4 regions of the Raoultella sp. genome follow, and region 1 is predicted to be linked to each of the others. Evidence: predicted binding sites of a transcription regulator. Region 1 holds the regulator's gene; each other region holds the start of a gene.
What was found. The regulator Fur, encoded in region 1, represses iron uptake genes when iron is present. The targets are predictions, from matches to a motif close to ATAATAATGAGAACNACTATCAA.

Region 1 (7,968 bases):
ATGAAGAAGCTATTGCTCATCGCGGTTATGGCATCGGGCCTGACAGCCTGTACGCAGGCTCCCGCGCCGAAGGAAGATACGAAACTAAAAGAGGCTTATAGCGCTTGTATCAATACGGCGGAAGGCAACCCGGACAAGGTTCAGGCCTGTCAGAGCGTTCTGGACGTGCTGAAAGAAGAGAAACAGCATCAGGCGTTTGCCAACCAGGAAAGCGTGCGCGTTCTGGATTACCAACAGTGTATTCAGGCAACCCGTACCGGTAACGACCAGGCGGTGAAAGCGCGTTGCGATCGCATCTGGAAAGAGATTCGCAGCAACAACACGACGAAATAAAACGGGCGACAGTAAGAAAACGGGCGGAGTATTATCTCCGCCCGTTGGCGTTTCAGAGTTTATGTTCCGCCGGTTGATAATTGCGACTGAGACGACCAAACAGCATCGCGGTAGCGGCGAGTCCGCACAGTGCGGCGAACATCAACCACCATCCCGGTGAACTCTTATCGCCAGTCATCTGAACCAGTGCGGTAGAGACAGCCGGCGTCAGGCCGCCGAAAATGGCGGTGGCGAGGCTGAACGCGAGTGAAAAGCCCACGGTGCGCACATACACAGGCATCACCTCGGTGAGTGCAGCAACCATTGCGCCGTTGTACATACCAAAAAAGAACGAGAACCAGAGCAGCACCAGCGTCATACGCGTGAAATCCGGCGCGGCGGTAAGCCAGTTCATCATTGGCCATGTGGTGAGCAGAGCAAGTATGGTAATGCCCATTAGCACCGGGCGACGCCCGATGCGATCGGAAATTGCGCCGCCGATTGGTAACCAGATAAAGTTGGAAATGCCAACCAGCATCGTGACAATCAGGCTATCCCGCGCGCTGAGGTGCAAAACCGTTCTTCCATAGGTCGGGGTATAGACGGTTATAAAATAAAATGTGGTTGTCGTCATCGCCACCAGCAGAGTGCCAGCGCCGATGATGCGCCAGTTTTTAGCCATCGTGGTGAAAATCTCCTGGGTGTCAGGACGATGGGTCCGATGTAAAAAGGCTTCCGTTTCCTGGAGCGAGCGGCGTAAAACAAAAATTAGCGGAATAATCATACAGCCAATAAAGAAGGGGATCCGCCAGCCCCATTCGGAAATCTCATCGTGCCCCAGCGTGGCGTTCAGAGCGTAGCCAATCAGTGCAGCAAAGACGATCGCCACCTGTTGGCTGGCAGACTGCCAGCTGGTATAGAAGCCTTTATTTCCTGGCGTGGCGATCTCAGAGAGATAAACGGAAACCCCGCCTAACTCCACGCCAGCGGAAAACCCCTGTAGCAACCGCCCCAGTAAAACCAACACTGGTGCCAGGATGCCGATGGTTTGATAACCGGGAACCAGGGCGATCAGCAGCGTGCCACAGCCCATGATCGCCAGGGTCACCATTAGCCCTTTGCGTCGACCGATTCTGTCGATATAGGCGCCCAGCACAATAGCCCCGATAGGGCGCATCAAAAAACCGGAGCCAAAAACGGCAAAGGTCAACATTAATGCGGCGAACTCACTCTCCGCCGGGAAGAAGGTCTTTGCGATATAGGTAGCGTAAAAACCGAACAGAAAAAAGTCGAACTGTTCGAGGAAATTACCGCTGGTCACACGCAGTATTGCGCCGAAGGTTCCGGCGCGCGATGTGGATTGAGTCATAGGGTTTGCTCTCCATTGTCTTTATCTTGTATTTATAGAGGTAAGAGTGTGTGGGTTAGTCGCCAGCGACCCCCGTTTGCTTTCCACGGCGCTTCTCTATCGCCCATTTGAGTAAAGAAGCGCAGCGGTAAAATCCGTGGGCAAATTTTCCGTAAGGGATAGTCAAAAAGAGTGCCATGACCACGCCGAGATGGATGGCGAGCAGAATACCCATCCACGATGTTTCTCTCCCCGCCAGTAGTCCCAGGCCAGTCAGACTGGTCAGCAACAGCAGCAATATAAAGCCGCGATCCATCGGCTTCTGCCGCGGGTCGCCATGCAGCGCTGAGCGTTTCAGATTCAGCCACAGCAGGCCCGCCGGGCCGACAACAAGACCAATACCGCCCAGCGTGCCGAGGAGCACCGGAACGCTGAAAAACGGGTAGGGCGCTTCCCAACCGGCGAAGTAGTGATATCCCGTCGCAACCAGGGTAGCAGTGAAACAGAGCATAAAACCGTAGAAGGTGAAGTGGTGAAAGCGACGGCGCATTAACGTAAAGGCATCATCCGCTTCGTTACAGCCCTTGCCGTGTCCGCCATCAAGATATTTCAGCGTCAACGCGTTGTGTGAGGCCTCGGCAATGTCTGCGGAGCGCGGCGTGCCGGGAGAGATCTCTCGCCAGAAGCGGACAACGCCCGCCATGAGCAAACCGATCGCCACAATAAACACCGAACCAAACATCCACGCCAGCAGACTGTGCGGGAAGATTTGGTAGAAATCGCCCGCTAAAGGGGGATGAATCAGCGAGCCTTTCAACCCCATCGCGAGGAGTAAAAAGAGAATCAGGCCAAAGACCAGCGTCAGCGTAACGGTCACGCCCGCCCGGCGATACAGCGCGCCGAAAGCGGCTGGTTGGGCATAATGTTGATACGTTTCCAGCCTGACTTCTGCCATCGCCTTCGGCACGTTAATCGCAAATTCATGCGGCGGCGCGTACTGACAGGCATGCAGACAGGCACCGCAGTTGTGGCACAGGTTCGCCAGATAATTAATATCTGCTTTACCGAATTCAAGGCGCTGGGTCATCGCCGGGAACACCGCGCAAAAGCCTTCACAATAGCGACAGGCATTACAGACCTGCATGACGCGTTCGACTTCTGCTTCTGGCTCGCTAAGAATTTGAGCCTCGATGATTAATTTCTCAAGCGGCTTCATGGTGCGCCTCCTTACCTGCGGCCAGGGCGGCCTCTTTGCCGGCGATACGCCCAAAGGTCGTGCCGATAGACATGCCAACGCCTGCGGTATAGCCTTTACCAAGCACGTTGCCGGCCATCATCTCGCCAGCAACGAACAGATTGCGGCTTGGCTGTCCGGCGAAGTGAACCGCCGCATGTTCATTCACTTTCAGCCCCAGATAGGTGAAAGTTATCCCCGGTCTCAGGGCATATCCGTAGTAAGGCGGGGTATCGATCGGGCGTGCCCAGTGAGTTTTCGGCGGCGTCAGACCGGCCGTTACGCAGTTATCAAGGGTGGTATGATCGAATTGTCCCGGCTGGCAGGCCTGATTGTATTGATTCACCGTGTGGGTAAAGCGCATAGCATCCAGGCCTAGCTGGCGGGCCAGTTCTTCCAGCGTATTAGCCTGCGCGCCAGGGAAAACCGGCGGCATAAAGTGGCCGATCGCTTTACTGTCGATAATGGAATAACCAATTTGCCCCGGCTGGTGGGCAACAAGACGTCCCCAGATGGCGTAACGCTTCGGCCAGAAATCTTCGCCTTCATCATAAAAGCGATCCGCGTCACGGTTAACCACCACCCCTAACGAGACACAGTCCACGCGGGTACAGATGCCACCGTCATACAGCGGTGCTCTGGCATCAATCGCCACGCAGTGCGACTGAGAGGGATCGCCGATAATATCTGCACCAGCATCGATCATAAATTTGAGCAGTACCCCCTGATTAAAGCGGGTGCCGCGAATGAGAAAGTTATCGGCAGGCCACTCGCCGCGCGCGTTTTCCCCCCAGGCTTCACGGAGCCATTGGCGGTTGGATTCGAAACCACCGGCAGCAAGTACGCAGGATTTGGCGGCAATGCGCTCCTCTCCCGCGATGGCTGCGACAAACGTGCCGTTGCGTAGCTCAAGCGCCTGCACCGGCGTATTGTAACGAATTTGTACGCCCAGCTTTTCCGCGCTCCGGTAGTAGGCATTCACCAGGGCTTTGCCGCCACCCATGAAGAACGCATTGGTCCGCGCCACGTGCAGTGCCCCGGAGAGGGGAGGCTGAAAGTTAACGCCGTGCTGGCGCATCCAGTCGCGACATTGCGACGAGGTGCGGATCACCAGACGCGCCAGCGCTTCATTGGTATTGCCTTCGGTGACTCGCCAGAGATCCTGCCAGAATTCCTCTTCGGTATAGCTGTCCACCAGCACATCCTGCGGCGCATCGTGCATGCAGCGTAAATTGCGGGTATGCTGGGAATTTCCCCCGCGCCATTCGCGTGGGGCAGCCTCAAGCAACAGCACCGACGCTCCTGCTTCGCGGGCGGTTAAGGCGGCACATAACGCGGCATTGCCTCCGCCAATCACCAGTACATCAACCATCGTAGACTCCATTACTCTTTAACCAATTGTTAAATCTGTAATTGAAATGTATACGCAGGAGTTGTGTGGGCGCTATGCTGCTCGGCTAAAGACCTCTTTAGTTGGCGTAAAGAGTGGCCCCAGGCCAGTGGCCAGTTTCCACCAGCTGGCGCATGACTTTGCTGAGCACCACGCGGGCGGCGAGGCCTGCCGGAGTGAGCTCATCGTCAGACAGGCTCACTAAAAAGTTGGGGCGACTGAGTATCGGGTTATGGACGCCGATCACTCTTAATGCCTCTTTATCAAGGTGGGAAATTGCAGCCCCGGGCTGCAGTGTCGCTCCAAGACCGCTGCGCACGGCGCGCATCAGTAGGGTCAGACCATCAATTTCGGCGGCAATGTCCAGCTTCAGGGCATGTTCCTGGCTGATAGCCTCTAGCCTGCCGCGCAGGCCGTGACCCTGACTGGGCATAATCAGGGGAATATTCGCCAGCTGCGAGGGGGAAATGGTGTCGTCAGCAATCTCGGTCAGTACGGCGTAGGTTCCAATCAAAAATAGCCGTTCTTCGAGGATGGGTCTGGCGCTCCAGCGCAGGATTTTCTCTTTCTGGAAAACGACGGCTAAATCAATTTGGCGGGTGTTGATCATTCGTTCCAGATTGCCGGAGAGACTTTCCACGACGTGCAGGCGCACATCAGCATAGCTTTCCCGCATCGCATTAATAAAAGGCATCCCCAGTATTGATGCGGTGCTGGGAGCCATGCCGACGCTGACGTGCCCGGACAGGCGAGCTTCCCGGGCAGCAAGGATCGCATCATCAGCATGGCGTAGCGCCAGCTGCGCCTGAGAGTAAAAGGCCAGGCCAGCATTGGTGGGAGTGACGCCGCGTGAGGTGCGCTGCAGCAGGCGAATGGAGAGTTCATTTTCCAGGCGTGTCATTTGCTGGCTGAGCGCCGAGACGCCAATATTGAGATCGAGCGCAGCGCTGCCCATGCTGCCGGTTTCCACAATCCGGACGAAGTAACGTAGCTGACGAAGTTCCATGTCGATTCTCGGGTAAGACGGAAAGGAATTTCACAGTAAAGCAACATCGCCCGGGAGGGAAGGTCGAGCGGCAGATTCCACGCATAAAAAAAGCCAACTGTCAGGTTGGCTTTTTGCGCTTAACGCGGCAGGAAAATTACTTTTCCTGCGCGTCGTGTGCATGTTCATCTTCACGGCAGTCGCCTTCCGCACAGTGACCGTAAAGGTACAGGCTGTGGTTGGTCAGGCGGATGCCATGACGGTGGGCGATTTCACGCTGACGCGCTTCGATAGACTCATCGCTGAATTCGATCACTTTGCCACAATCGAGGCAAATAAGGTGATCGTGATGATGCTGCTGGGTCAGTTCGAAAACAGATTTACCGCCTTCGAAGTTGTGGCGAGTCACAATGCCAGCATCGTCGAACTGGTTCAGCACGCGATAAACAGTAGCGAGACCAATCTCTTCACCCATGTCGATCAGGCGCTTGTATAAATCTTCCGCACTGACGTGATGGTTATCCGGTTCCTGCAGGACTTCCAGGATTTTTAATCGTGGAAGTGTGACTTTCAGGCCAGCCTTCTTTAATGCGGTATTGTTGTCAGTCATGCGGAATCTGTCCTGTTGCTAAACGATCTACTTCCATCAGCGGAAGTAATACAGAGAATCACCCGATGCAATGCGTCTCATTATAGAACTGCCATCGTCAAATGAAAACTGCAAGTATCGGGCCTTGTATGCTGTCAAAAACGAGGCACCAGCTACAAACTGCGTCACCTGACCTCGTTAAATCAGAGGACATTGTACAGATATGTGATTAAAAGTTAAAAACTTGTAGCTATTTGTTTGATTGCTTCTATCTATTAATGCGGCGAAAATTTATGATAACGCCACACAATCATCCGGCATCAGGCGTTTTTGATCTCTTCGAGGTGCAGTTCTTCAGCGACCTGCTTAACCCATTTATCCACGCGTTCGTTGGTCAGTTCCGGCTGGCGGTCTTCATCGATAGCCAGACCGACAAAATGATCGTCATCCGCCAGGCCTTTAGAGGCTTCAAAATGATAGCCCGCAGTTGGCCAGTGGCCAACGATGGTGGCGCCGTGCGGCTCAATGATATCGCGGATGGTGCCCAGCGCGTCACAGAAGTATTCCGCGTAGTCTTCCTGATCGCCGCAGCCAAACAGCGCAACCAGTTTACCGTTAAAGTCGACCTCTTCCAGCGTCGGGAAAAAATCATCCCAGTCGCACTGAGCTTCACCGTAGTACCAGGTCGGAATGCCGAGCAGCAGGATATCGTAGGCTTGCAGATCTTCTTTACTGCTCTTGGCAATGTCGTGAACATCAGCAACATCTTTACCAAGCTGCTTCTGAATCATTTTTGCAATATTCTCGGTGTTGCCCGTGTCGCTGCCAAAAAAGATGCCGATGATTGCCATGAGTAAAATAACCTCTTGAAACTTAATGATGTGGTAGTGGCGTAATGCCCGCAGATAAAGGCAATCATAGCAGAACAGGGGAGGGCGCGGAAACAGCAATCACGCCCGACTGCACACTCTGCTACATGAAAGTCTTTTTTTTAAGGATTTTCAGGCTTTGTCCCAACCGCGCAGGGTTGCCAGCTGGTTCATTAGCATCTCTTCGATCAAATCGCTGCGGTTCATATTGCGAGCTTCCGCCAGTTCGTTGAGCGCATCAACCGCTTCAGCGTTGAGCTTTAACTCCACACGCTTCAGGCCGCGAACTTTATCGCGTTTGAGCTGATTGCGTTTATTTATGCGCAGTTGTTCATCGCGCGAAAGCGGATTGGTCTTTGGTCTACCCGGGCGACGCTCGGTTGCGAACAAATCTAATGTCGTACGGTCCGTTTGTTCTTTTGCCATGATTCAGAGTGACTTCGGGGAAACAAGTTGCCGGGCTATAGCCGACACAGATAGCGCGCCATAATACATCAGGCGAACCGCTGCGCCAACGACCGCGGGCATTCTGCAGCGCGGTCGGGCAGTTTTTAGTCAGTTAAGCCTGCAAAGCGGTTAGATAGCGACGAATAGCGCGCAGGACGGCTTCCGGTTTCTCCGCATGTACCCAGTGGCCGGCACCGGCGATGACGTGCGCCCGCGCCTGCGGGAACTGGGCGAGCAGGGTATCGCGGTAGTCATCGGTGACGTAGGGAGAGTTGCCCCCCGGAATGAACAAGGTCGGATGGGGCCAGGCGGGAACCGTGTGCCAGCCCACGATGTGCGGATATTGATCCCATAATACCGGCACATTAAAGCGCCACTGGCCGTCAACAAAAGATTTCAGCAGAAACTGAATTACGCCTTCTTCCTGTAGATGTTCCCGCATCACTGCGGCCGCCTGCTGACGAGACGCGGCACCAGCGTCGGTGACGGCATTAATGGCGTTGAAAATTTCATCATGGCGACGCACGTGGTAGTCCACCGGGGCAATATCAATGGCGACCAGGCCAGCGATGCGCTCCGGTGCCAGCGCGGTGAGCGCCATGACCGCTTTCCCCCCCATCGAATGACCAATAAAGGTGGCTTTCTCGATCTGCCGATCGTCAAGAGTATCGATCAGATCCTGCGCCATCGCCGCGTAGGTCATCTCCGGTGAACGGGGGGAAAGACCGTGGTTACGCATATCTACCTGCAAAATATCGTAGTCGTTCACCAGGTCGCGGGCGAGGATGCCCAGG
Region 2 (7,968 bases), on a different contig from region 1:
CAATCGGCATCACGCCGCCGCCGAGCGCTTTGGCGAGGCACAGAATGTCCGGCTGGACGTTCTCGTGCTCGCAGGCAAACATCTTGCCGGTACGCCCCATGCCGGTCTGCACTTCGTCGAGAATCAGCAGCGCGCCAAACTCATCGCACAGCTTACGCACCGCGGGCAGGTAGCCCTGCGGCGGCAGGATCACGCCCCCTTCGCCCTGTATCGGCTCAAGGATCACCGCCGCCACATCATCACCGGTTTTCTTACACTCACTCAGCAACGTACGCATCGCGTTGATGTCGCCGAACGGTACATGACGGAATCCCGGCAGCAGCGGCATGAAAGGCTTACGGAAAGTGGATTTGGCGGTGGCCGAGAGTGCGCCCAGCGATTTACCATGGAAAGCGCCGCTGGTGGCGACAAACGTAAATTTACCGCGCGGCGACTGATAGGCTTTCGCGAGCTTCAATGCCGCTTCGACCGATTCTGTGCCGCTGTTACAGAAGAAGCTGTATTTCAGTTTACCGGGGGTTAAAGCAGCCAGCGTTTTTGCCAGCATGGCCCGCAGCGGGTCAAGCAGTTCCTGGCTATGAAGAGGTTGTTTAGCGAGCTGATGCTCGACGGCGGAAATCACAACTGGATTACGGTGCCCTACATTAAAAATTCCAAAACCACCCAGACAATCGACAAACTCTTGTCCCTGAGTGTCGACAAGCGTATTTAACCCTCCCGCTTGCCACTCTACGGCTCCGTAATCCCCGCCAGCAGTAACCGATTTTCGGTACTCTAAAAAACCGGGATTCACATGCTCTTTAAAATATTCTCTGACCTCCTGGTTAAGTGCTTTCATCTCCTCATGATCAAGCGTTCGCTTCTCAATGAGATTCAGTGCGTGTGCGCTACAGGCCAGAGCCGATGCGCTGGAAGGTAACCTGTTCAAAATGAGCTCCTGGGACGGGCGTATCACATGATACTGAATTAAGTATTGCAGGGATTACGCCACTTCGGCACGGCAGCTGAAAATCAGGATAAACGCAGCGCGAAAACGAATTTGTGCAAAATTTAATCTCATAGTGATATTTTTGGCATGTTTTACTCCTGAGCGGGTAAGGCAAGCTACCGGGAGTATTCCGCCGCGTGCGTCGCGGCGGTGCAGGTTGCTCAAAATGAGGGCAGGGGAGGCGGCGCGGGAAGATTAATCGAGCTGGGAAATCTCCATGGCCGCGCGGTCAATGACGGCGACAATCTGTTTCAACTGGGCTTCGCTGAGAGGCTGCTGGTTAACTTTTAAATTCAGTACGGCTTTAAAGTTCTCCAGAGCCCGCTTCATTTGTGGGTTTTTACGCAGTTCACAGCCGACCATACGGGCCTGCAAACGTTCCTGGATATGGCCGAGCTGTTCCAGATTCCCGGCATGCAGAAGGCTGCCCTCTGCGGTTATGGCGATTTTTTTGCGGCCATTTTCCTCTTCGACGCTGATAAAACCCTGATCCTGAAGGAGATCGAGAGTTGGATAGATCACGCCCGGACTTGGGCTGTAGTGACCCTGGGTCAGGTTTTCTATCTCTTTAATCAACTCGTAGCCGTGGCTGGCGTTGCGGGTGAGGATGTCGAGGATCACCAGACGCAGTTCGCCATGGCCGAAGAAACGCTGACGGCGTCCGCCACCGCCGCCACCCCGGCGGCTATGCTCCCCGCGTTCGCTGTGTTCACCGTGGTGGCTACGTGGTCCACGACCTTCTTCATGATGATGTCGCATAGTTTTCTCCTGTGTATCTTGATATATCTAATTTATATCTAAAAATTAATAATTAGCAAGTATGAATAGGAATTTTTAATAATTATTTGATTTTAAATGTTTTTATTATGTGATTTATATTTTTTTCTTTTTGCTATGGCTATATCAGAAAAAACTTGCATTCTTTTTTAATGGCAATCATTATCATTTGTGTAAAGTTTAGATATATCTATAAATTTCACGAAGGCGAATGACGATGATAAAAATGAAAGTACCTCAGTACCCGAAACGGGTTCGTAATGCGCTGCGTTTTCGCGAGTTAACCGTGTTGCGCGTTGAGCGCGTTGGCACCGCCTTCCAGCGTATTGTGCTGGGCGGAGACGCGCTGGAGGGATTTGTCTCTCAGGGGTTTGACGACCATACCAAACTCTTTTTTCCGCAAGCCGGCACCACATTTACGCCGCCGCAGGTGACCGAAGAGGGCATTAACTGGGGCGAGGGCCCCCGTCCGGCGACCCGTGATTATACGCCGCTGTATGATGCCGAACGGCATGAACTGGCGTATGACTTCTTTATTCACGACGGCGGTATTGCCAGCCGCTGGGCGCTGGCGGCAAACGTCGGCGATAAGCTGGTGATTGGCGGCCCGCGCGGTTCGCTGGTGGTGCCCGAAGATTATGCCTGGCAACTGTATGTCTGTGATGAATCCGGGATGCCTGCGCTACGCCGCCGTCTGCTGGGCCTCAGTCGCTTGCCCGTGCGCCCGCAGGTGACGGCGCTGGTGACGATCGGCGAGGCGTCGTATAAAGATTATCTGGCGGATCTGCAGGACTTTAATATTGAGTGGATCATCGGCCATCATTTATCCGCCGTGGCTGAACGTCTGGCGCAGGTTAGCGTAGCTGCGGAAGATTACTTTATTTGGGTGACCGGTGAAGGCGCGGTGGTGAAATCGCTGCTCGGTCGGTTTGAAAATGACGAAATTGACCCGCAACTGGTGCGCTCCCAGGCCTACTGGCACAGTAAATAGGCCGGGTTACGGCAGGAGGCCGGAGCGATCCCCGAGCGGCGGCATCAACGCCTTGCCTGAGCTGCCGGCCCCAGGCTAAGCGCGCCGTCGGTGATGTTCATGCGCTTAGAAGAAAAGGCGCTTACCCGCACTGTTTTTCCTCCAGGGTTTTCAAAATCTGTGCGACCGCATGGGCACCTGGGTCCATATTGCCCAGCAGGCTGTCGCTGTTGAAGTACGACGTGCGCCCGGCTCATGGCCGGAGCCGCCGCCGGAGATGACGGGACGTTACTTTTGTTGAGATCGCGACGAACGACCACGCGAATCGTCGGGTCGTTCTCCAGACGCGCCAGGTTGTTCCACGGGCAGTCAATACTCGTACTTTCAATGACATCGTCGACGAGTCGGGGGCGCTGATTAAAAAAGAATTGAGACATAACGGTTCCTGGAGGTTGAGCGAAAACAGAATCCCCGGAGGCGTAGCCTCCGGCATGAAGAATGAACGACAGAAAGTAATGAAGAGATCGTCAGGTACGGATCACGCGTTTTTCGGCGACATCGAGCGTAAGAGGTTCACCATCGCGTATCGGCTTCAGGGTATCTCCCTGCTGGCACAGGCAGGCGATTCCGGCCTGACGAGCGATAATCGCGCCGTGGGATGCCTCGCTCCCTTCCCGCAGACAAATCCCTTTGACCCGATAGGGATCCAACTGCAAGACGGTGGAAGGAAAGAGATCGTCGGCGATGATAATCGTCGGCTCATGCACTGCCAGCGGCTCCTCGCTGCCGCCTTGCAGATGGCGCAAAATCCGGTGGCACAGATCGTCGATATCAATATAGCGCGCTTGCAAATAGGCATCGTCCAACTGGCGATACTGCTGGCTGAGATCGGCCAGTACCTGATACCACGCCCACTCCGCATTGCATCGTTCCTGGCGCAGGATGTCGCAGGCGGCTTCATAGAGGTCAGGATCGTCGAGCAGCGTGTGGTGGCCGGAGAAAATGGCCGCAATATCGGCAGAATAGCGCTCTTCCGCCAGCGTGGTCAGCGCATTGAGATCGTCCAGCGTCTGGCCGATCGCCTGTTGCAGGCGCCGCTGTTCATTAGCGATATCGGCGCCGTTTTGCCGTACTGGCCGGGCGCCAGGCAGCGGATAGCGGAGCGCTTTTCCCTGCACGCGCTCGGCGGGGGGAGTCAACACCGCTGGCGCGGCGTCTGGCTGCTCGCCAAAGTTCTCCGCCGCCAGCGCCTGAAATGCCGCCAGCGCCGCTTTGGCATCCGGCCCGCGGGCTAGCAGCCTTAATGTATCGTTGCAGCGTACCTGCAACAGGGCAATCTGGTTAATGCTGTCCGGTGAGACGCATTTGCCGCCTTTCTCCAGCAGCAGATCGGCATTGAATCCGGATAATGCAGCAACCAGCCTCGATGCCGGACGAACGTGTAAGCCGTTATGGTTTTTAATGACCACCGAGACGGACTCGCCGCTCAGATCGTCGGCCATCGGCGTGGCCTGTGGGCCGTTCTGTACGAGCGATGGTAACCCCAGCTGTACGCGCTTAGCCTCCAGGGCGTTCATGGCGTCGGCGATCACTTTATCGATATCCGATCCGGTGGCGGCGCTGACTGTTGCCGCCAGAGTGCCCTCGACCAACGGCGCGGCGCACAGGCGAACCTTCGCCGCGATCGTCGGATCGAGGAGATCCAGCGCGGTTTCTGCGCTGAGCAGGGCGCTGCCGATATCCATCATCACCAGCACGTGGTCGCTATCGGCAACGGATTCAATAGCCTCCATCACCTTAACGGGATCGGTGCCGATCGGGTTTTCAGGATCGTCAATGCCAGCGGCGATCGCCAGTTTACAGCCACCGCCCGTTAGCATCTGCCGGGCCAGTTCTCCGACACCTTCGCCCAGTCGGGCGCTATGAGAAACAATCACCAGGTTTACCATCGTGTTATCCTTACTCTTTGGCTGCTGCAGCCAGCTCCTGAATCATGAACATCACCGAGGTTGCGCCAGGATCTTGATGACCGATGCTGCGTTCGCCGAGGTAACTCGCGCGGCCTTTGCGGGCCTGCATGGTGATAGTGGAACGGGCGGCTTCCTCCGCTTGTGTCGCGGCAGCATCCAGCGCGTGCTGAACCGACAGGTGTTGTTCGCTGGACTGGCGCAGTGACTCGACGACCGGAAGCCAGACGTCGCACATGGTTTTATCGCCGGGTTCCGCTTTCCCCCGGTTGACCACCCCGTCCGCCCCTTCGCGCATCATCTGGTGCAACTCGTCGAGGGTCAGACTCTGATGAGCTTGCGTTACCTGGGCTGCACGAATAAAGAAAGTACCGAACAGCGGGCCGCTGGCGCCTCCGACGTTGGAGAGCAACGTCATTCCGGTGTTCTTAAGAATAAAACCGATGTCTTTATCGGCAATGGACGGCAGTTTTTCCACCACCTTGCTGAAGCCGCGATACATATTCAGACCGTGGTCGGCATCACCAATCTCTTTATCCAGGCCGGTTAAAAAATCTTTCTCTTTGGTGAAAATGTCGCCGCAGCGATAAAGCCAGTTAACGATTTGCGTTCTGTTCAGTGACATGTCGTGCTCCTTAATGGCCCCAGTTCAGCGCCGGGGTGTGAACGGGGGCATCCCATAATGCCAGCGTGTCGTCATCGACTTTCAGCAGAGTGAGGGAGAAGCCCACCATATCCAGCGAGGTACAGTAGCTGCCGATGAGGTTGCGTTCGATAGTGATGCCGTTCTCCTCGCAGCGCGTGGCCAGGCGGTTGTATACGCCGTACAGCTCCGACAGCGGGGTGGCACCAAGATTATTGACCAGGGCGACGACACGGTCGCCCTTTTGCAGCGCCTGTTTGCTTTGTGTGACGTCCTGCCAGTTTCCTTTGACCATATCCCATTGACGTAGCGTGCGGCTGTAGGTGCCGTTCTCCAGCAGGGTGTCGAACATCTCATCGACGGTGCGATCGAGAGAACTGAAAGGGCGACGGTCGATACCCGGTTCGCCGTGGATACCGACGCCGAACTCCATCTCATTCTCCTGTAATTCAAATGACGGCTGTCCGGCGGCCGGCACGGTGCAGGCGCCTAGCGCAACCCCGATGGAGTGACCGAGGTTGTTAAGCTTGCGGCCTAACGTTGCGCAGGCCTCCAGCGAATCGCCGCGTTCGGCGGCCGCGCCGACCAGCTTCTCAACCAGCACGGTGTTGGCGACGCCGCGGCGTCCGGCGGTGTAGAGGCTGTCTTTGACCGCCACGTCGTCGTCGATCACCACGGTGGTCACCTTGACGCCGCTTTCGTGCAGCAACTCGGTGGCGGTTTCGAAATTGAGGATATCCCCGGTGTAGTTTTTGATGATCAGCAGCACACCTTCGCCGCCGTCGATATTCATCGCGCACTCGAACATTTTATCCGGGGTCGGGGAGGTGAAAATCTCGCCCGGACAGGCGCCGGCAAGCATACCTTTGCCAATATAGCCGCAGTGCATCGGCTCATGTCCACTGCCGCCGCCGGAGAGCAGCGCCACTTTCCCGGCGACCGGCGCATCGGCGCGGGTGACATAAACCGGGTCCTGGTGCAGCGTTAATTCAGGATGGGCTCTGGCAAGGCCAAGCAGTTGTTCACTCAGGACATCTTCGACACGGTTAATCAGTTTTTTCATTATTTATGCTCCGTCGGAGTGATGCGATGCGACCTCTCTAGCCACGGAGGCGGTCATCGTGTAGGGGTTTCGTCTGGCGTAAAGAACCGCCCGGCGATGTCATGATTCTGGCTGAGTTAATGGAAAAAAAAATGTCGCGAAAACGAGTTTCATAACGGAACATGCTTATTAATTTTTGTTCCGTTATGAAACGTTATTGCCGATGAAAAGAGAAAAATGAGAGCTGAGGCTATTTTTTCGCTCTACGGTCATCGACGGTAACCGGGGCAACGGATGCTTTTTAATTTTTTTTCTGCTGTCGATGGCATCAGCATTGGCAGATTATCCGTTTTTTTCCGTAGCATGACGGCGAATGGACGGATCGGGATCGCAATCCCACCATTTTCCGGTAATTAATGTTCCAATATGGAACGTTAAAAAAATTCTCTGTTTCATATCAGAACGAAAACGGCAAAAATTTTTTTGTTCGACGCTCGCCCTACAGTGTTTGCATCGCTCCGGCCACGATCCCGTTTCCGCCATGAACCGCAGGCTGAACAGGATGACGCCAGGGCTCATCATGTAAAACATGCACTTATTTGAGGGTGAAAGGAATGCTAAAAGTTATTCAATCTCCGGCCAAATATCTTCAGGGCCCTGACGCATCCACGCTTTTTGGTCAGTATGCCAAAAATCTGGCGGACAGCTTTTTTGTCATTGCCGATGACTTCGTGATGAAGCTGGCGGGGGACAAAGTACTCAATGGCTTGCATAACCACGGTTTAAGCTGCCACGCGGCCCGTTTTAACGGCGAATGCAGTCACGCGGAGATCAACCGCCTGATTGCCATTCTGCAGCAGCACGGTTGCCGCGGCGTGGTGGGGATTGGCGGTGGGAAGACGCTCGATACCGCTAAAGCCATTGGCTTCTACCAGAAGCTGCCGGTGGTGGTGATCCCGACGATTGCCTCTACCGATGCGCCAACCAGCGCGCTGTCGGTTATTTACACCGAAGCCGGTGAGTTTGAAGAGTATCTGATCTATCCGAAAAACCCGGATATGGTGGTCATGGATACGGCAATTATTGCTAAAGCGCCGGTGCGTCTGCTGGTGGCCGGGATGGGCGATGCGCTCTCGACGTGGTTTGAAGCGAAGGCCTGCTTTGACGCCAGAGCGACCAGCATGGCTGGCGGACAGTCCACGGCGGCAGCGTTAAGCCTGGCCCGCCTGTGCTATGATACGCTGCTGGCCGAAGGTGAAAAAGCGCGCCTGGCGGCGCAGGCTGGCGTGGTGACGGATGCGCTGGAGCGCATTATCGAAGCCAACACCTACCTCAGCGGCATTGGGTTTGAAAGCAGCGGGCTCGCTGCGGCGCACGCCATTCATAACGGCTTCACCCTTCTCGAAGAGTGCCATCATTTGTACCATGGCGAAAAGGTGGCGTTTGGCACCCTGGCGCAACTGGTGCTGCAAAACAGCCCGATGGAAGAGATTGAAACGGTGCTGGGCTTCTGCCAGAAAGTTGGTCTGCCGGTGACCCTGGCGCAAATGGGCGTCAAAGAGGGCATTGAAGGGAAAATTC
Region 3 (7,968 bases), on a different contig from region 1:
GTCCGACATGGCTTAACCAATCTTCGCCCGCAGCCCTGGCAGGTCGATCGGCTGGCCGTGACGCTGCCGGTTGCCGAGCGCGCCCGCGAAGTTATGGCGTTCCACGGCCGGTGGATTCGCGAATTTCAGCCGCATCGTCTGACCCTCGAGCATGACAGTTTTGTGCTGGAAAATCGCCGTGGTCGCACTTCCCACGAACATTTCCCGGCGCTGATTACTGGCAGCCCGGCGTTTTGCGAAATGGAGGGAGAGGTCTGGGGAGTACATCTGGGTTGGAGCGGCAACCACCGTCTGCGGGCGGAGGTGAAAACCGACGGTCGCCGCTACCTGCAGGCGGAAGCCTTGTATCTGCCGGGCGAAATAGCCCTCGCAGAAGAGGAAACATTGTGGACACCCAGCCTCTATGCCAGCTATTCCGCGCAGGGGCTGAACGGCATGAGTCAGCAGTTCCACCGCTATCTGCGTGAGCAGATCATTCGTTTTCCGGGCAATAAACCACGACCGGTGCATCTCAATACCTGGGAAGGGATTTACTTCGACCATGACCCGCAATACATCATGCGTATGGCGGATGAGGCGGCGGCGCTGGGCGTCGAGCGTTTTATCATCGACGACGGCTGGTTTAAAGGGCGCAACGACGACTGGGCGGCGCTCGGCGACTGGTATCTTGATGAGAAGAAATACCCTAATGGTCTGACGCCGGTAATTGAACATGTGAAATCACTGGGCATGGAGTTTGGCATCTGGGTTGAACCGGAAATGATTAACCCAAATTCGGATCTCTATCGCGCGCACCCGGACTGGGTACTTGCGCTGCCGGGCTACACGGTGCCGACCGGACGTCATCAGTATGTTCTGAACCTGAATATCCCTCAGGCCTTTGACTATCTGCTGGAGCGGATGAGCTGGCTGCTGGGCGAGCATGCGGTTGATTACGTGAAGTGGGATATGAACCGCGAGCTAGTGCAGCCGGCGCATAACGGCAAAGCGGCGGCCGACGCGCAAACCCGCCAGTTTTATCGCCTGCTGGATACCTTAGTGGCCCGGTTCCCGCACATTGAGTTTGAATCCTGCTCTTCTGGCGGTGGGCGCATTGATTACGAGGTGCTTAAACGTAGCCATCGCTTCTGGGCTTCCGACAATAACGATGCGCTGGAGCGGAATACCATCCAGCGCGGCATGAGCTACTTCTTTCCGCCGGAAGTAATAGGGGCGCATATCGGCAACCGCCACTGTCACGCCACTTTCCGTCAGCACAGCATTGCTTTTCGTGGTCTGACCGCGCTGTTTGGTCATATGGGGCTGGAGCTGGATCCGGTGAGCGCCGATGAACAGGAGCGTGCCGGCTACCGTAAGTATGCGGCGCTGCATAAGCAGTGGCGCGACGTGATTCACCGTGGCGTGCAGTGGCGGCTGGACATGCCGGACACCACAACCCTCGCGCAAGGCGTGGTCAGTGAGGATAAGCGTCAGGCGCTGTTTCTGGTGAGCCAGCTGGCAATGCCGGATTACAGCCTGATGGCGCCGCTGCGCATTGCAGGTCTGGAGGCGGGTGCGCGGTATCACATTACGCTCCTTGATCACCCCAATATTCAGATAACGGGGGAGGGCGGCCACACCATGCGCAAGCTACCGGCGTGGATGACCTCACCGCAGACCGTAAGCGGTGAGTGGTTGCAACAGGCGGGCCTGGCGTTGCCCATTCTTGACCCGGAAAGCGCCATTCTGATTGGTCTGCAACGCGTGTGATGGCAATGGGCCGCCCGGCGGCCCTTATTGAGGAATGTAAAATGAACCCGACCGCCTGTACCCATAAAAACAACCCTAACTTCTGGATTTTCGGGCTGTTCTTCTTTCTCTACTTTTTCATCATGGCCACCTGTTTTCCGTTTCTGCCGATCTGGCTATCGGACGTTATCGGCCTGAACAAAACCGAAACCGGCATTGTGTTTTCCAGCCTGTCTCTGTTTGCGATTTGTTTTCAGCCGGTGCTGGGCGTTATCTCGGATAAGCTGGGGCTAAAGAAGCATCTGATGTGGGTCGTCTCCGTCCTGTTGGTGCTGATTGCGCCGTTCTTCCTCTACGTGTTTGCTCCGTTATTAAAAACCAATATCTGGGCCGGCGCGTTAAGCGGCGGCGCTTATATCGGTTTTGTGTTTTCCGCGGGCGCCGGAGCGATGGAGGCGTACATCGAGCGCGTCAGCCGGAATAGCGGGTTTGAGTACGGTAAAGCGCGTACCTTCGGCTGCCTGGGATGGGCATTGTGTGCGACCACGGCGGGCATGTTGTTTAGCGTCAATCCGGAATGGGTTTTCTGGATGGGATCGGCCGCGGCCTTGCTGCTGCTGATACTGGTGACGATAGCTAAACCGCAGGCCAGCCAGGCAACCCAGGTGCTGGATTCCCTGGGGGCCAATCGTTCCGCCGTGGATTTGAAAACCGCGGTACGCATGTTCCGCCAGCGGAAAATGTGGATGTTTATTTTGTATGTGGTTGGCGTGGCTTGCGTCTATGACGTGTTCGATCAGCAGTTTGCCACTTTCTTTAAGTCCTACTTCGCTACGCCGGAAGCGGGAACCCGGGCGTTTGGTTTTGCGACCACTGCCGGGGAGATTTGCAATGCCATTATTATGTTCTGCTCACCATGGATTATTAACCGCATCGGCGCGAAGAATACGCTGCTGATTGCCGGGATGGTGATGGCGGCAAGGATGATCGGTTCATCATTCGCCACGACGGCTACTGAAGTGGTGGCGCTGAAAATGCTCCATGCGCTGGAAGTGCCGTTCCTGCTGGTGGGAGCATTTAAGTACATCACCGGCGTTTTCGATACTCGCCTGTCGGCGACGATCTACCTGGTCGGTTTTCAGTTTGCCAAACAGGTGGCAGCGATTTTCCTCTCCGCGTTTGCCGGCAATATGTATGACCGGATTGGCTTCCAGGACACCTATCTTATCCTCGGTGGTATCGCGCTGGTGGTGACGGTTATCTCGGCGTTCACGCTGTCGGGTAAAGCCGCCCTGGGCAGCGTTGAGGGCAAGGCGATGACGACCTGATTCCCGGACAGAGCGCGGCGTGGCCGCGCCTGGCAAATGCGTAAAAACACCCATCGTAATCGCGTGATTCATTGATTTTATCCACATCTGTTTTTTTATCGGGTAAATCTTCTTCCGATACGATGAGTGTAAAAATCAGTCAGTTTTCTCGCCTTCAGACTGTTGCCATGTGAAGGCGGACTCTGGCAACCAACAACGTAATCACTTGTTCCAGCTCACAAAAATGTGGGTATACCCTGCGGTTATAACCTTATTAAAAATACGGCATTGATAAGCGTTTTCAATATCATTTAATTAACTATAATGAACCAACTGCTTACGCGGCATTAACACTTCCTGCCGCTCGACAATAATGGAGATGATTATGAGTTATACACTGCCAGCCCTGCCGTACGCTTATGACGCCCTGGAACCACACTTTGATAAGCAGACGATGGAAATCCATCACACTAAACATCATCAGGCCTATGTTAACAACGCCAACGCTGCGCTGGAGAGCCTGCCGGAATTTGCTAATCTGTCTGCTGAAGAACTGATCACCAAACTGGATCAGCTGCCGGCTGACAAAAAAACCGTGCTGCGTAACAACGCGGGCGGCCACGCTAACCACAGCTTGTTCTGGAAAGGTCTGAAAACCGGTACCACCCTGCAGGGCGACCTGAAAGCCGCTATCGAACGTGATTTCGGTTCCGTTGACAACTTCAAAGCGGAATTTGAAAAAGCGGCAGCGACCCGCTTTGGTTCTGGCTGGGCATGGCTGGTGCTGAAGGGCGACAAACTGGCCGTGGTTTCGACCGCTAACCAGGACTCCCCGCTGATGGGCGAAGCTATCTCCGGCGCTTCCGGCTTCCCGATTCTGGGCCTGGATGTTTGGGAACACGCTTACTACCTGAAATTCCAGAACCGTCGTCCGGACTACATCAAAGAGTTCTGGAACGTGGTTAACTGGGACGAAGCAGCAGCGCGTTTTGCCGCCAAAAAATAAGGTTGCATTGTGCTGAACGAGAAGCGAGTCTGATGACTCGCTTTTTTTATATCCGCAGCAAAGGAGCGGCGATGCACTATCCGGTGAATGTCTTTGTGGGCAAGGTAAGGGATTACGACGGCCGCCGTCCAAGCGCCATCGGTAAAATTCAGATCGATGGTGAACTGACCCTCGGCGAACTGGGGCTGGAGGGAGATGAACAGGCGGAGAAGAAAATACATGGCGGGCCGGACCGCGCGCTGTGCCACTATCCTCGTGAACACTACGCCCATTGGGCTCTTGAACTTCCGCAGCAGGCGGATCTTTTCTGCGCTCCGGCGTTTGGCGAGAATCTCTCGACCGAAGGACTGACGGAAAAAGACGTCTGTATCGGCGACATCTTCCGCTGGGGAGAGGCGCTGATTCAGGTGACGCAGCCGCGTTCACCGTGCTTCAAGCTTAACGATCACTTTGCCGTCAGCGATATGGCGCAGCTTATGCAGAACAGCGGTAAAACCGGCTGGCTGTATCGGGTCGTGGCGGGCGGACGGGTATCCGGCGATGCGCCGCTGGAGCTGGTTTCCCGGCTAAGCGATGTGAGCGTCCATGAGGCGGGTGCCATTGTCTGGCATATGCCGTTCGATGATGAACAATACCATCGTCTGCTCTCGGCGGCTGGGTTGTCGGTGAGCTGGAGCCGTACCCTGCAGAAGCGGCGCCTGAGCGGACAGATAGAAGACCATTCACGCAGATTGTGGGGCAAATGATTCCCCGCGGGCCGTAGCGCTGACGCGCTTTGCCCAGGCTACAAAGCGACCTGTCCACCAACGTTTGTGAATTCGTATAGCCCGGATAAGCGTAGTGTAATCCGGGACACATACTCATCAGGTCCGTTTATACAGCGGCAGCCAGATGGTCAAGCGCAAACCGCCTAACGGGCTGTCATCGGCTTTGACCCAGCCGCGATGCTGCTGAATCGCGGCCTCAACAATCGCCAGCCCCAGACCTGTGCCGCCGGACTCGCGATCGCGCGCCTCGTCGGTACGATAGAACGGACGGAAAATCTGCTCACGATCCTCCGGACTGACGCCCGGGCCGTCATCATCGACGTTAACCGTGATGCCGTCTTTATCCACCGAAAAACTGACCGAAATTTTGGTGTGCGAGTAGCGCAACGCGTTACGTACGATATTTTCCAGTGCGCTTTCCAGCGCATTGGGATTGCCGTACAACGGCCAGGGGCCCGGCGGATACTCGACGGTGAAGGATTTTCCCACCTGTTCGGCTTCAAATGCCGCGTTATCCAGTACTTCGCCCCACAACTGATTGGCTTTCACCGTTTCACTGACCAGCGCGTTGTTCGCCTGATTGCGCGACATCACCAGCAGATCGTTAATCATACTGTCCAGCCGGTGGGCCTCGGTCTCAATACGCTCAAGCTCTTTGCTCTCACCACTGCGACGGCGCAGTAAGGCCGTTCCCAGCTGCAGGCGCGTGAGCGGCGTACGCAGCTCGTGGGAAATATCGGACAACAGGCGCTGCTGACCGGTCATCATACGTTCCAGCGCCGTGACCATCTGGTTAAAACTGGCTCCGGCGGCTAAAAACTCCTGCGGACCAGCTTCCAGTTCCGGATGTTGACGCAGGTTGCCCTGGGCGACCTCATCGGCGGCGTTTTTCAATTTGCGAGCCGGTTTGGCCAGACTCCACGCCAGCCACAGCAGCAGCGGCGAACTGACCAGCATCGTAACGATAAGCAGGAGCAACGGGCGGTCGAACAACAGGTTGATAAAGTCTGACTGGGATGTGCTTGCAGGGCGGATCAGATAGAGCTGGTAATTATCTTCCCCATCCCTGACGGAAAACGGCCCGACCATCTCCAGACGGCCATAGCGTTTTTTCTGCGGATGATCGGCATTATCGGCCTGGCCGATAAAGTTGCGAATGATCTGCATTTCGTTGCGTTCTGCACCGATAACGCGGCCTTCGCTGGTTACCAGCAGTAAACGCTGCCCCGGCGGAGCCCACTTATCGATAGCGCGAAATAGCCGACGCCACCACATCAGGTCATTGGGGGGATCGGTCGCCAGTTCGGCCTCGACGTGCTGTTCGATCATGGTGCCCTGCCGCTGTTCGCTCTCCAGCAGTTCGGTCATCTGGCGCGAGTCCAGCTTGGGCAACATCAGAACCAGCATCAACACCAGCGCCAGCGTGAGCCAGAAAATAGCGAAGATGCGTGCGGTTAAACTTCCTATCATGAAGCCGAAACCATCAGGTAGCCGCGTCCGCGCAGGGTTTTAAACCACGGATGGCCATCTTTGCGTTCCGGCAACTTACGACGCAGATTGGAAATATGCATGTCGATGGCGCGATCGAACGGCGTCAGGCGTTTTCCCAGGACTTCCTGGCTCAGATGTTCACGAGAGACAACCTGGCCAAGATGTTGCGCCAGCAGGTAGAGCAGGGTGAACTCCGTGCCGGTCAGTTCCAGGGTCTGACCATCGAAATTGGCTTCCTGGCGGCCAGGGTTGAGGCTCAAGGCGTCAACTTCCAGGGTCGGGGAACCGGCTTCGGTGGTTTGCTGCTGCTCACTCCAGTGAGAACGTCGCAGAATCGCGCGTATACGCGCCACCAGCTCACGATCGTTGAAGGGCTTAGGCAAGTAATCATCCGCGCCCAGCTCGAGGCCGAGAACGCGATCCAGCTCGCTGCCGCGGGCGGTTAGCATGATAACCGGGGTTTGGTGTGTCTGACGTAACTCTTTAAGCGTATCGATACCGTTTTTCTTCGGCATCATCACATCAAGCAAAAGTAAATCGATGCTGTCGTCCAGAAGGGCCAGCGCCTGTTCCCCGTCATGGGCCACGAGCACGTTAAATCCTTCCATATCGAGCAGCTCTTTTAACAGGGAGGTGAGCTCCCGGTCATCATCAACTAACAGGATTTTATTCATTGTTTAAATACCTCCGAGGCAGAAATTACGTCATCAAGGCTCGCTAATCCATGACTTTACGTTGTTTTACACCCCCTGACGCATGTTTGCAGCCCGAATCGTAGACTGTATCTCGTTGAATCGCTACACAGACACAAATGTATTGGGAGTATGTGATGCGCAATGTTATTGCTGCCGTCATGGCCTCAACGCTGGCGCTAAGTGCATATAGCCAGGCCGCTGAAGTCGTCACCAGCGTTAACTGGCTCCCTGGAGATGACGGGGCGCAGCGCACCAGCCAGAGTCATATGTTTGACGGCATAAGTTTAACCGAACAGCAACGCCAGCAGTTACGAGATCTTATGCAACGGGCACGCCATGACAGGCAACCCATTAATGTTAGCGAAATGGAGACAATGCATCGTCTTGTCACCGCAGAAAATTTTGATGAAAACGCTGTGCGCGCTCAGGCTAATAAGATGGCGCAAGAACAGGTTGCTCGCCAGATTGAAATGGCAAAGGTTCGCAACCAGATGTACCACCTGTTAACGCCGGAGCAGCAAGCGGTTCTTAATGCTAAACACCAGCAACGAATGGATCAGTTGCGTGAGGTTGCAAGGATGCAAAAAGGTTCAGCAACCATGTTGTCGAGTAGTAGTAATACCATGCAACCCCAGTAGTAGACCCTGTTTTCCTTGCCATAGACACCATCCCTGTCTTCCCCCACATGATGTGGGGGTTTTTTTTGCCTGTAATTAAGCGAAACGCCTCCCGCCTTGCTCCTCGTTGTGACAAAAGTTCAGGTTATACTAAGCGCATCGCCGAAAAGGAGTATATATGAATCAATCTTATGGGCGGCTGGTGAGCCGTGCGGCTATTGCGGCAACGGTGATGGCGTCCGCGTTACTTTTGATCAAGATTTTTGCGTGGTGGTACACCGGGTCAGTGAGTATTCTGGCTGCGCTTGTGGACTCGCTGGTGGATATTGCCGCCTCGTTAACGAATTTGCTGGTCGT
Region 4 (7,968 bases), on a different contig from region 1:
TCGTGGCCGCAGCGTGGCGACCGTGGTAGGCGCGCTGGGCGGCGGTTATGCCGGTAACCAGATTCAAGGGTCAATGCAGGAAGGAGACACCTACACCACCACACAGCAGCGCTGTAAAACGGTATACGACAAGTCGGATAAAATGCTGGGCTACGATGTGACCTACAAAATCGGCGAACAGCGGGGAAAAATCCGTATGGAACACGATCCCGGTACGCAAATTCCGCTGGACAGTAACGGCCAGCTGATCCTCAACAACAAAGCGTAAAAAAGACGTTAACAGTTATTTGCCCCTCTTGCACTCAGGCTGAGGGGCTTTTTTATCAGAAGCTTACGGCGTAGTTCAGGCCAAAGGTACGCCCACGACCTTTGTATTCATACAGTGAGCTGCTGCCGTAGGTCGGACTATACAGCAGCGGGGCGCGCTGTCCCCAGATGGTGACATAGTCTTCGTTCAGCAGGTTTTCGATGCTGAAGGTCAGTTTGCCCACCGGGAGCGCGTAGCTGCCGATAAAGTCTACGGTATTATAGCCGTCGAGCTTATTACCGCTGGCATCGCTCAAGTCGAACACCTGCTGGGTTTGTACGCGCAGTGACCACGGATCTGGCGCCCAGCCGACCCAGGCGGTGGCTTTGGATGGCGAAGCGAGTGTCACATCCCATTTTTGCCAGCTACCGTCACCCTTCACCTGGGATTTCAGCACGTTGAAGTTCGCACCGGTGCTCCAGTCGCTATCCGGGAAGAAGTAATCGACGGCTCCTTCCACGCCGTAAATACGCCGCTTGTCGGATTGCACGTTGATCGTCATATCGTTGCGGTTAACGACAATGGTTTTGTCCGAGGTGGAGTAGTATGCCGCCAGCTGTGTGCGTAGGTTATCACCGGTGTAACGCCAGCCCAGTTCGTACGAGTTGACTTTGATCCCTTGCAGCGGCGAATCCCCCACGTTGACGCTCGACTGCAGGGGATAGTTGCCGTTGACCGCCGCACCGTATTTGCCGATACCATAGTATTTACCCGGGTCCGGTAGCTCGACGCCCTGTGAGAAGTTAAACCAGGTCTGCTGGCGGTCGGTAAGGTGGGCGACAATGCCAGCGTTAAACAGGAAGTTATCATAATCCGTTTTACCGCCCGGGATAGCATCGGCCGATTTCACCTTGCCGCTGGCAACATCCTGCTGCTGGGCGTAGCCGACAAAATCATCAACCCGGTTTTCCGTCCACTGATAGCGCACGCCGCCGCTCAGGGTAAAAATATCATTCAGGTCATAGCTGCTCTGCAGGAACGGTGCCAGGTTAGTGATGCTGTATCCCGGGTAGCGTCCCGTCGTATAGATAGCCTCGTTGTACAGCCCGCCCGACGCCATCGATCTCTTCAGGTCGAAGAACATCTGGTTAGCATTGAAGGTCTCGTGGTCGGCATCCACTCCCCAGGTCAGGTCCCAGCCGTCAAGCGGTTGGCTGTTAAGGGTGATTTTCGCGCCGTACTGATCGGTATCCTGCTTTGACGCGGAGAAGCTGCTGACCTGACCTTTGGTCAGCGTCGGGAAGGGGTAAAAGGTCAGCGACTCGTCGCGATAATAGATCTGGCTGACCAGATTCTGGCCATAGAAGTCGGCATCGGAGTATTGCAGGCTAATCAGATGCCTTTCGGTACCGGGAACGCGGTCGGAATTGAGCCCATCGGTGGTATAGGCTTTGCCCTCACCGGTGACGGCTGACATGTTCTTGCCGAGATACAGACCGTAATCATCGCCCTGGCTTTTATAATATTGCGTCACCAGCTGCAGCTGACGGTTATCGTCAATGTTGATGGTGCCGGTCCCCATGACGTCCAGGCGATCTGAGTGCTGCAGACCGGTCTGAGTATTATCGAGGACCAGCGCATCGTTATTGCCATCGTACCAGCCGCCAAAACGCTGATATGCCACTGATAACCGCCCGGAAGCATGGTCTGTGCCGCCGCTGACCGCTGCGGCTACGCGTTCGTCATGATCGTTGCTGTTGGCAAATCCGCTTTTACCGCCCAGTTCCAGATCGACCTGGGGTTCCTGCTGCCCTTTTTTGGTCACAATATTGATAAGGCCGCCGGTACTACCGCCGCCGTACAACGAGGTAGCGCCGGAGATGACTTCAATATGATCAATGTTGAACGGGTCAATAGCGTCGAGCTGACGGCTGTCGGTACGGGAAGAGTTAAGGCGTACGCCGTCGATCAGCACCACGATAGCCCGTCCACGCATGTTCATCCCGTAGTTGGTTCGTCCCTGGCTGCTGACATCGATTCCGGGAATCAACTGGGCCAGGACGTCTTTGAACTCTTTTCCGCCCTGCACCTGTTGTTCTATCTCCTGGCCCTCAATAACCCAGGTGGTTTGTGCCATTTCGGCGACGGTGCGGTGAGTTCGGTTGGCGCTCACGATCATGTTTTCTTCATCAGCTTGCGCACCAAAAACGGGCAGAGCCGTGGCCAGCAGCAGTGGGTTGAGCACCCAGAGACGCTTGTTCATACACATTCCTTTTATGAGTTAACTGTATTCATGTTGTTTTTAGTTTTCGATGTGGGCGCATCGATTGTTACAGGTGGAAATAAACAGAAAAACTTGAGAGCGGATTTTGCACGTAGTGATTATTGTTATCAATATCATTTACAACAAAAATACGTGTAACGATGTGAAAACACTAATAAAGCAGGGGGTAAATCAGGGGGGGATGAAAACCCGGTGGCGAACGTCACCGGGGGAAACACAAATTAGTGCTGGAGGATTTGCGGCCACAGCCGCAGGGTAGTCTCGACGATTTGCATGAGCTTTGTGAAATCAGCCCCTTCGCGTGCGCTGATGGACATCCCTTGCAACACGCAGTTTAAGAACTGCGCCAGCTGTTGCACATCGCCGTTTTCCGGCAGCTCACCGCGCAGTTGCCGCTGCTGGAAGAATTGCGCCAGCGTTTGTTCCTGCATCGCGTGCCGCGACTTAATGGTATCGGCGATCGCGGTAGATGACGCCGCCAGCGCCGCGGAAGTATTGATCATAAAGCAGCCTGCCGGCGTGTCTTTGCTGGTAAAGCAAGTGGCAATGGCGGTGAAATAGTCCCGCAGCGCCCGATCGACAGTTTTTTCTTCGGCAAACAACAGCGCTTCGTGTCTGGCGGCAAAACGTGAAATATAGCGATCCAGAACCGCGCGAAATAACCCTTCCTTGTTGACGAACTCAGCGTACAGCGTCGGGGCTTTTGCCCCGGTCGCCTCCACCAGATCGGCAAGAGAAGTTGCCTCGTAGCCGTGTTGCCAGAAAAGTGCCATAGCCTTATCCAGCGCCGCTTCCTTGTCGAACACTTTGGGTCGGCCACGGCTTTTTTTTGTGCAACTTTGAACGTCAGTTGTCATGATGCCGCTGTACCTATGTTGGTTTGTTGAAGAGGCATTATAAAAATAAACGTGACAACCTTCCAGCGCTGAACCCGCAAAAATAAATAATTCATATATGTATGAATTTTAAGTTTTTTATAAATAAATGAACGATCGTTATAAAAATATATTGACGTGTGATGTGGGTCACATTATGATTTAACTATCGATCGTTAAGTTAATTCTTACGACCCTACTAAAATCATCTGCATAGGTATAATCATCATGAAAAACATCAAAACGCTGACGCTTGCCGCCGTGCTGAGTTCTCTTTCTTTCGCCAGCTTCGCGGCGGTTGAAGTGCAATCCACACCTGCGGGCCAACACAAAATCGGTACCGTTTCTGCTTCCGCCGGGACAAACCTGGGTTCGCTGGAAGACCAGTTGGCGCAGAAAGCGGAAGAAATGGGGGCGACCTCTTTCCGTATCACCTCAGTAACGGGTCCAAACACCCTGCACGGTACTGCAGTTATCTACAAATAAGTTTCGTTTTACCTCTGTCATGCCACTGACAAAACGCGACTCCTGACCCCTTTATCAGGCCGCGAGCAGTAAGTTGTTCTCTGTTATGCCACTTACGTGACGCGGTTTTCACCCCTTTATGAAACCGCGAAGCGTTTTTACCCTGCTTGTTATCCCATAAAAAAACCGCCTTCAGTCTATCTGCGGTTTTTTTATTTCTGTCATTAAGCACTTATAATGACTGTTCGCCCGCATTGTGATGGCGGGTAACGTCAATTGGCATGCCTGAACGCAGAGCCATCGCACGCTCCATTACCGTCTGGTTGGTCTGCGCGGCCTGCTTAAATGCCGTCATCTCAGGATTCAGGACTATCGGTAGCGTCTGCGGATCATCATTTAAGTGTCTGGACAGCGGCTGATGGATTTCCACCAGATGCCTGCCGTCAGGCTCCACGGATACTTTAACTGGCGTGTTGATAATATTGACTTTTGTCCCTGGAGTAACGGGGTTAAACAGGTTTTTGATGTCATCATCACGCAGGCGGATACAGCCGGAGCTCACACGCATTCCGATACCAAAATCGGCATTAGTGCCATGCAGCAGATAGACGCCACCGTAGGCCGCAAGGCGAATAGCATGATGGCCCATCGGGTTATCCGGCCCGGCAGGTACCACGCTCGGAAGCTCTATTCCCATCGCTTTATACCGTGCGCGAATATTGGCCGTCGGCGTCCAGGTTGGATTTGCACGCTTGTCGGAGACAGTGGTGACCATCGTTGGGGTAAGGGTATCGCCTCCCAACTGGCCGATACCGATAGGGTAGACGGTGACCTCATTTTTCCCCGGCGGGTAATAGTAGAGGCGAAGCTCGGCGAGATTAATCACCAGCCCTTCGCGCGGCGCTTCTGGCAGTAGCGCCTGGAGTGGAATGGTCAGTACGCTGCCGGCACGCGGAACGTAAGGATCGACGCCGGGATTCGCCTGAAGCAATGCCAGAAAGCCCACGTTGTATTTTTTAGCGATAGCCTCCAGAGAACCGCCGTTATTCTGGACGACGTGAAACTGATTTTGCCCGACGAGGCGGCTGCCAGAAGGCGGCAAGAGCCAGGTATTAGCGTGGGCGGGGAGGGCCAGAACGGTAGCAACGACCGCCATTGCCAGCCACAGAGGGAAACGCGACACGAAAGTAGTCATAATAAATAAGTGGTTATTTTTTATGAGGAAACAGGCGGGAATTATCGCGCGGGTATCTGTGGGGAAACCCTGGTGAATTGCAAAACATTTGTAAAGTTTACCGGGTGTAACGGCGATGGAAGAAAACAGGCAAGGAAGACGACGACGGACGCCGTCTTCCTTGCTGCGATTATGCGGTCGCGTTCTCTTCTAACTGACGCATAAACTGGCGGACCCACTCCATACGCGTTTTACGTTCGCCAAGTTCCTGCACGAACTTAAGCCGCGTCGGGCCATCCAGGCGGAAGTGCTGAGGCTGTTTTTGCAGCAGGCCAATCAGCCACACCGGGTTGACGTTGTTCTTTTCATTGAACTCAATCACGCCGCCTTTATCATTGCCCTCCAGCTTACGGACACCCAGTTTCTGCGCCTGTTGACGCAGGCGGGCGATATCCAGCAGGTTTCTCGCCGCATCCGGTAGCGGACCGAAGCGGTCGATCAGTTCGACTTTAATCTCTTCCAGATCGTGCTCATGCCTGGCGCTGGCAATCCGCTTATAGAACGAGAGTCGGGTATTCACATCCGGAATAAAGTCGTCCGGCAACAGTGAGGGCATACGCAGCTCAACTTCAGTCTGCTGGCTGGTCAGATCCTCAAGCGAAGGCTCGCGTCCGGCTTTCAGCGCATCGACAGCATTTTCCAGAAGCTCCATATAGAGCGAAAAACCGATGGTGGTCATCTGCCCGCTCTGATCTTCGCCCAGCAACTCGCCGGCACCGCGTATTTCGAGGTCATGCGTGGCCAGCGCGAAACCGGCGCCAAGATCCTCCAGCGAGGCGATGGCTTCCAGGCGCTTTTGCGCATCGGTGGTCATCGCTTTCGGGTGTGGCGTCAGCAGCCAGGCATAGGCCTGATGATGCGAACGGCCGACGCGTCCGCGCAACTGGTGCAACTGAGCCAGACCGAAATGGTCCGCGCGCTCGATGATAATGGTATTGGCGGTCGGGATATCGATCCCGGTCTCAATAATGGTGGTACAGACCAGCACGTTAAAACGCTGGTGGTGGAAATCATTCATTACCCGTTCCAGCTCGCGCTCGCGCATCTGCCCGTGACCGATGGCAATACGCGCCTCCGGTACCAGCTCCGCGAGTCGATCCGCTGCTTTCTGGATATTCTCTACGTCGTTATAGAGGTAGTAGACCTGGCCGCCGCGAAGCACTTCACGCAGAATCGCCTCGCGAACCACCAGCGAGTCATACTCCCGGACGAAGGTTTTCACCGCCAGACGGCGGGCGGGCGGCGTGGCAATAATCGACAGATCCCGCATGCCGCTCATTGCCATGTTCAGCGTGCGTGGAATCGGCGTGGCGGTCAGGGTCAGAATATCGACATCGGCCCGCATTGCTTTGATTCGCTCTTTGTGGCGGACCCCGAAGCGGTGCTCTTCATCGACGATCAGCAGCCCAAGGTCGCGCAGCTTGACTTCGCTTTGTAGCAGCTTGTGTGTGCCGATAAGAATATCGATTTTACCCTCGGCGGCCTGTTCAAGAATCTGCGCCTGCTCTTTAGCGCTGCGAAAGCGCGACAGCATTTCAATACGCACCGGCCAGTTGGCGAAGCGGTCGCAGAAGTTATCGAAGTGCTGCTGAGCGAGCAGGGTGGTCGGCACCAGGACCGCGACCTGCTTGTGGTTCTCCACCGCCAGGAAGGCGGCACGCATCGCCACTTCGGTTTTACCGAAGCCGACGTCGCCACAGACCAGACGGTCCATGGCCAGCGGTTGACACATGTCGCTGAGAACGGCGTTAATCGCCTGCGCCTGATCCGGCGTGGTTTCAAACGGGAAACCGTCGCAGAACAGCTGATACTGTTCGCGGTCGTACTTAAAGGCGAAGCCCGCTTTCGCCGCGCGCTGGGCGTAAATATCGAGCAGTTCCGCTGCCACATCGCGTACTTTTTCTGCCGCTTTCTGCCGCGCGCGTGCCCAGGCATCACCACCGAGTTTATGTAGCGGGGCGCTCTCTTCCGCACCGCCGGCATAGCGGCTTATCAGATGCAATGATGACACCGGTACATACAGTTTGGCGTCGTTGGCGTAGGTCAGCATCAGGTATTCCCCTTTGATGCCGCCTGCTTCCAGCGTGGTCATGCCGGCATATCGGCCAACGCCATGCTCCAGGTGTACTACCGGCTGGCCGATATGCAGTTCCGCCAGGTTACGGATTAAGGTATCAGGGTTAATCGTGCGTCGCGAATCCTGGCGACGACGCGCCACGCGCTCGCCCAGCAGGTCGCTTTCGCAAATCAGTGCCAGGTTACGCTGGCTATCGATAAACCCGTGTTCGGCGGCACCGATCATTAAATAGCGGCCGTTGCCGGTGGTTTCTTCCAGACGCAGAATATGTTTCGGCGCGATTTTGATGCGCGCCAACACTTCGCCCAGCGCTTCGCGGCGACCTTCGCTCTCCACCGAGAAAATAACCGGACCGGTAAAGGCGTCGAGGAAGCGGCGCAGATTGTCCAGCGGCGCTTTGTTCTGCGCCTGAATAGAGAGGTCCGGTAGCTTCTGATAGCCGAGGTTAGTATTGGCGGCTTTGTCAGCCAGATGTTCCGTTTTTAACTGGATACGCGGCCATTTTTTCAGCTCGCTGAACAGTTCATCGATTCGCAGCCAGAGCTGTTCCGGTGGGAGCAGGGGACGCATCGGGTCGACGCCGCGGCTTTCAAAACGGGCGCGGGTTTCGTTTTGAAAACGCCCGGCGCTGGCTTCCAGATCGCCGGTATTTACGATCAGGGCGTTCGCCGGGAAGTAACTGAACAGCGGCGGCAGAGGTTCATTGAAAAACAGCGGCTGCCAGTATTCGATACCGGTCGGTAATGTCCCTTTACTGACTTGCTGATAGATATGTTCGGCGTCGCG

Region 2: a site for Fur is predicted at 1,912-1,934, ahead of ACZAHD_RS00130 (siderophore-interacting protein). Genes of this name have one in related genera too.
Region 3: a site for Fur is predicted at 3,324-3,346, ahead of sodA (superoxide dismutase [Mn]). Genes of this name have one in related genera too.
Region 4: a site for Fur is predicted at 2,626-2,648, ahead of ACZAHD_RS13515 (TonB-dependent siderophore receptor). Genes of this name have one in related genera too.

The regions. Positions count from the first base shown of each region.
Region 1 covers NZ_JBCNNS010000017.1:42,707-50,674, forward strand. Annotated here, with positions in the region: gene ACZAHD_RS04720 (ChiQ/YbfN family lipoprotein) at 1-333, shown strand; gene tcuC (tricarballylate/proton symporter TcuC) at 386-1,681, opposite strand; gene tcuB (tricarballylate utilization 4Fe-4S protein TcuB) at 1,737-2,876, opposite strand; gene tcuA (FAD-dependent tricarballylate dehydrogenase TcuA) at 2,863-4,266, opposite strand; gene tcuR (tricarballylate utilization LysR family transcriptional regulator TcuR) at 4,364-5,290, opposite strand; gene fur (ferric iron uptake transcriptional regulator) at 5,427-5,879, opposite strand; gene fldA (flavodoxin FldA) at 6,179-6,709, opposite strand; gene ybfE (LexA regulated protein) at 6,860-7,153, opposite strand; gene ybfF (esterase) at 7,287-7,968, opposite strand, start outside.
Region 2 covers NZ_JBCNNS010000001.1:13,672-21,639, reverse strand. Annotated here, with positions in the region: gene ygjG (putrescine aminotransferase) at 1-928, opposite strand, end outside; gene ACZAHD_RS00135 (PadR family transcriptional regulator) at 1,184-1,747, opposite strand; gene ACZAHD_RS00130 (siderophore-interacting protein) at 1,983-2,756, shown strand; partial or broken gene ACZAHD_RS00125 (dihydroxyacetone kinase) at 2,985-3,172, opposite strand; gene dhaM (dihydroxyacetone kinase phosphoryl donor subunit DhaM) at 3,263-4,684, opposite strand; gene dhaL (dihydroxyacetone kinase subunit DhaL) at 4,695-5,327, opposite strand; gene dhaK (dihydroxyacetone kinase subunit DhaK) at 5,338-6,408, opposite strand; gene ACZAHD_RS00105 (glycerol dehydrogenase) at 7,002-7,968, shown strand, end outside.
Region 3 covers NZ_JBCNNS010000081.1:8,699-16,666, forward strand. Annotated here, with positions in the region: gene ACZAHD_RS14825 (alpha-galactosidase) at 1-1,749, shown strand, start outside; gene ACZAHD_RS14830 (oligosaccharide MFS transporter) at 1,791-3,056, shown strand; gene sodA (superoxide dismutase [Mn]) at 3,421-4,041, shown strand; gene yiiM (6-hydroxyaminopurine reductase) at 4,113-4,787, shown strand; gene cpxA (envelope stress sensor histidine kinase CpxA) at 4,905-6,278, opposite strand; gene cpxR (envelope stress response regulator transcription factor CpxR) at 6,275-6,973, opposite strand; gene cpxP (cell-envelope stress modulator CpxP) at 7,129-7,632, shown strand; gene fieF (CDF family cation-efflux transporter FieF) at 7,790-7,968, shown strand, end outside.
Region 4 covers NZ_JBCNNS010000069.1:10,034-18,001, reverse strand. Annotated here, with positions in the region: gene ACZAHD_RS13520 (glycine zipper 2TM domain-containing protein) at 1-268, shown strand, start outside; gene ACZAHD_RS13515 (TonB-dependent siderophore receptor) at 324-2,510, opposite strand; gene ACZAHD_RS13510 (TetR/AcrR family transcriptional regulator) at 2,753-3,388, opposite strand; gene bhsA (multiple stress resistance protein BhsA) at 3,635-3,892, shown strand; gene ldtC (L,D-transpeptidase LdtC) at 4,104-5,066, opposite strand; gene mfd (transcription-repair coupling factor) at 5,236-7,968, opposite strand, start outside.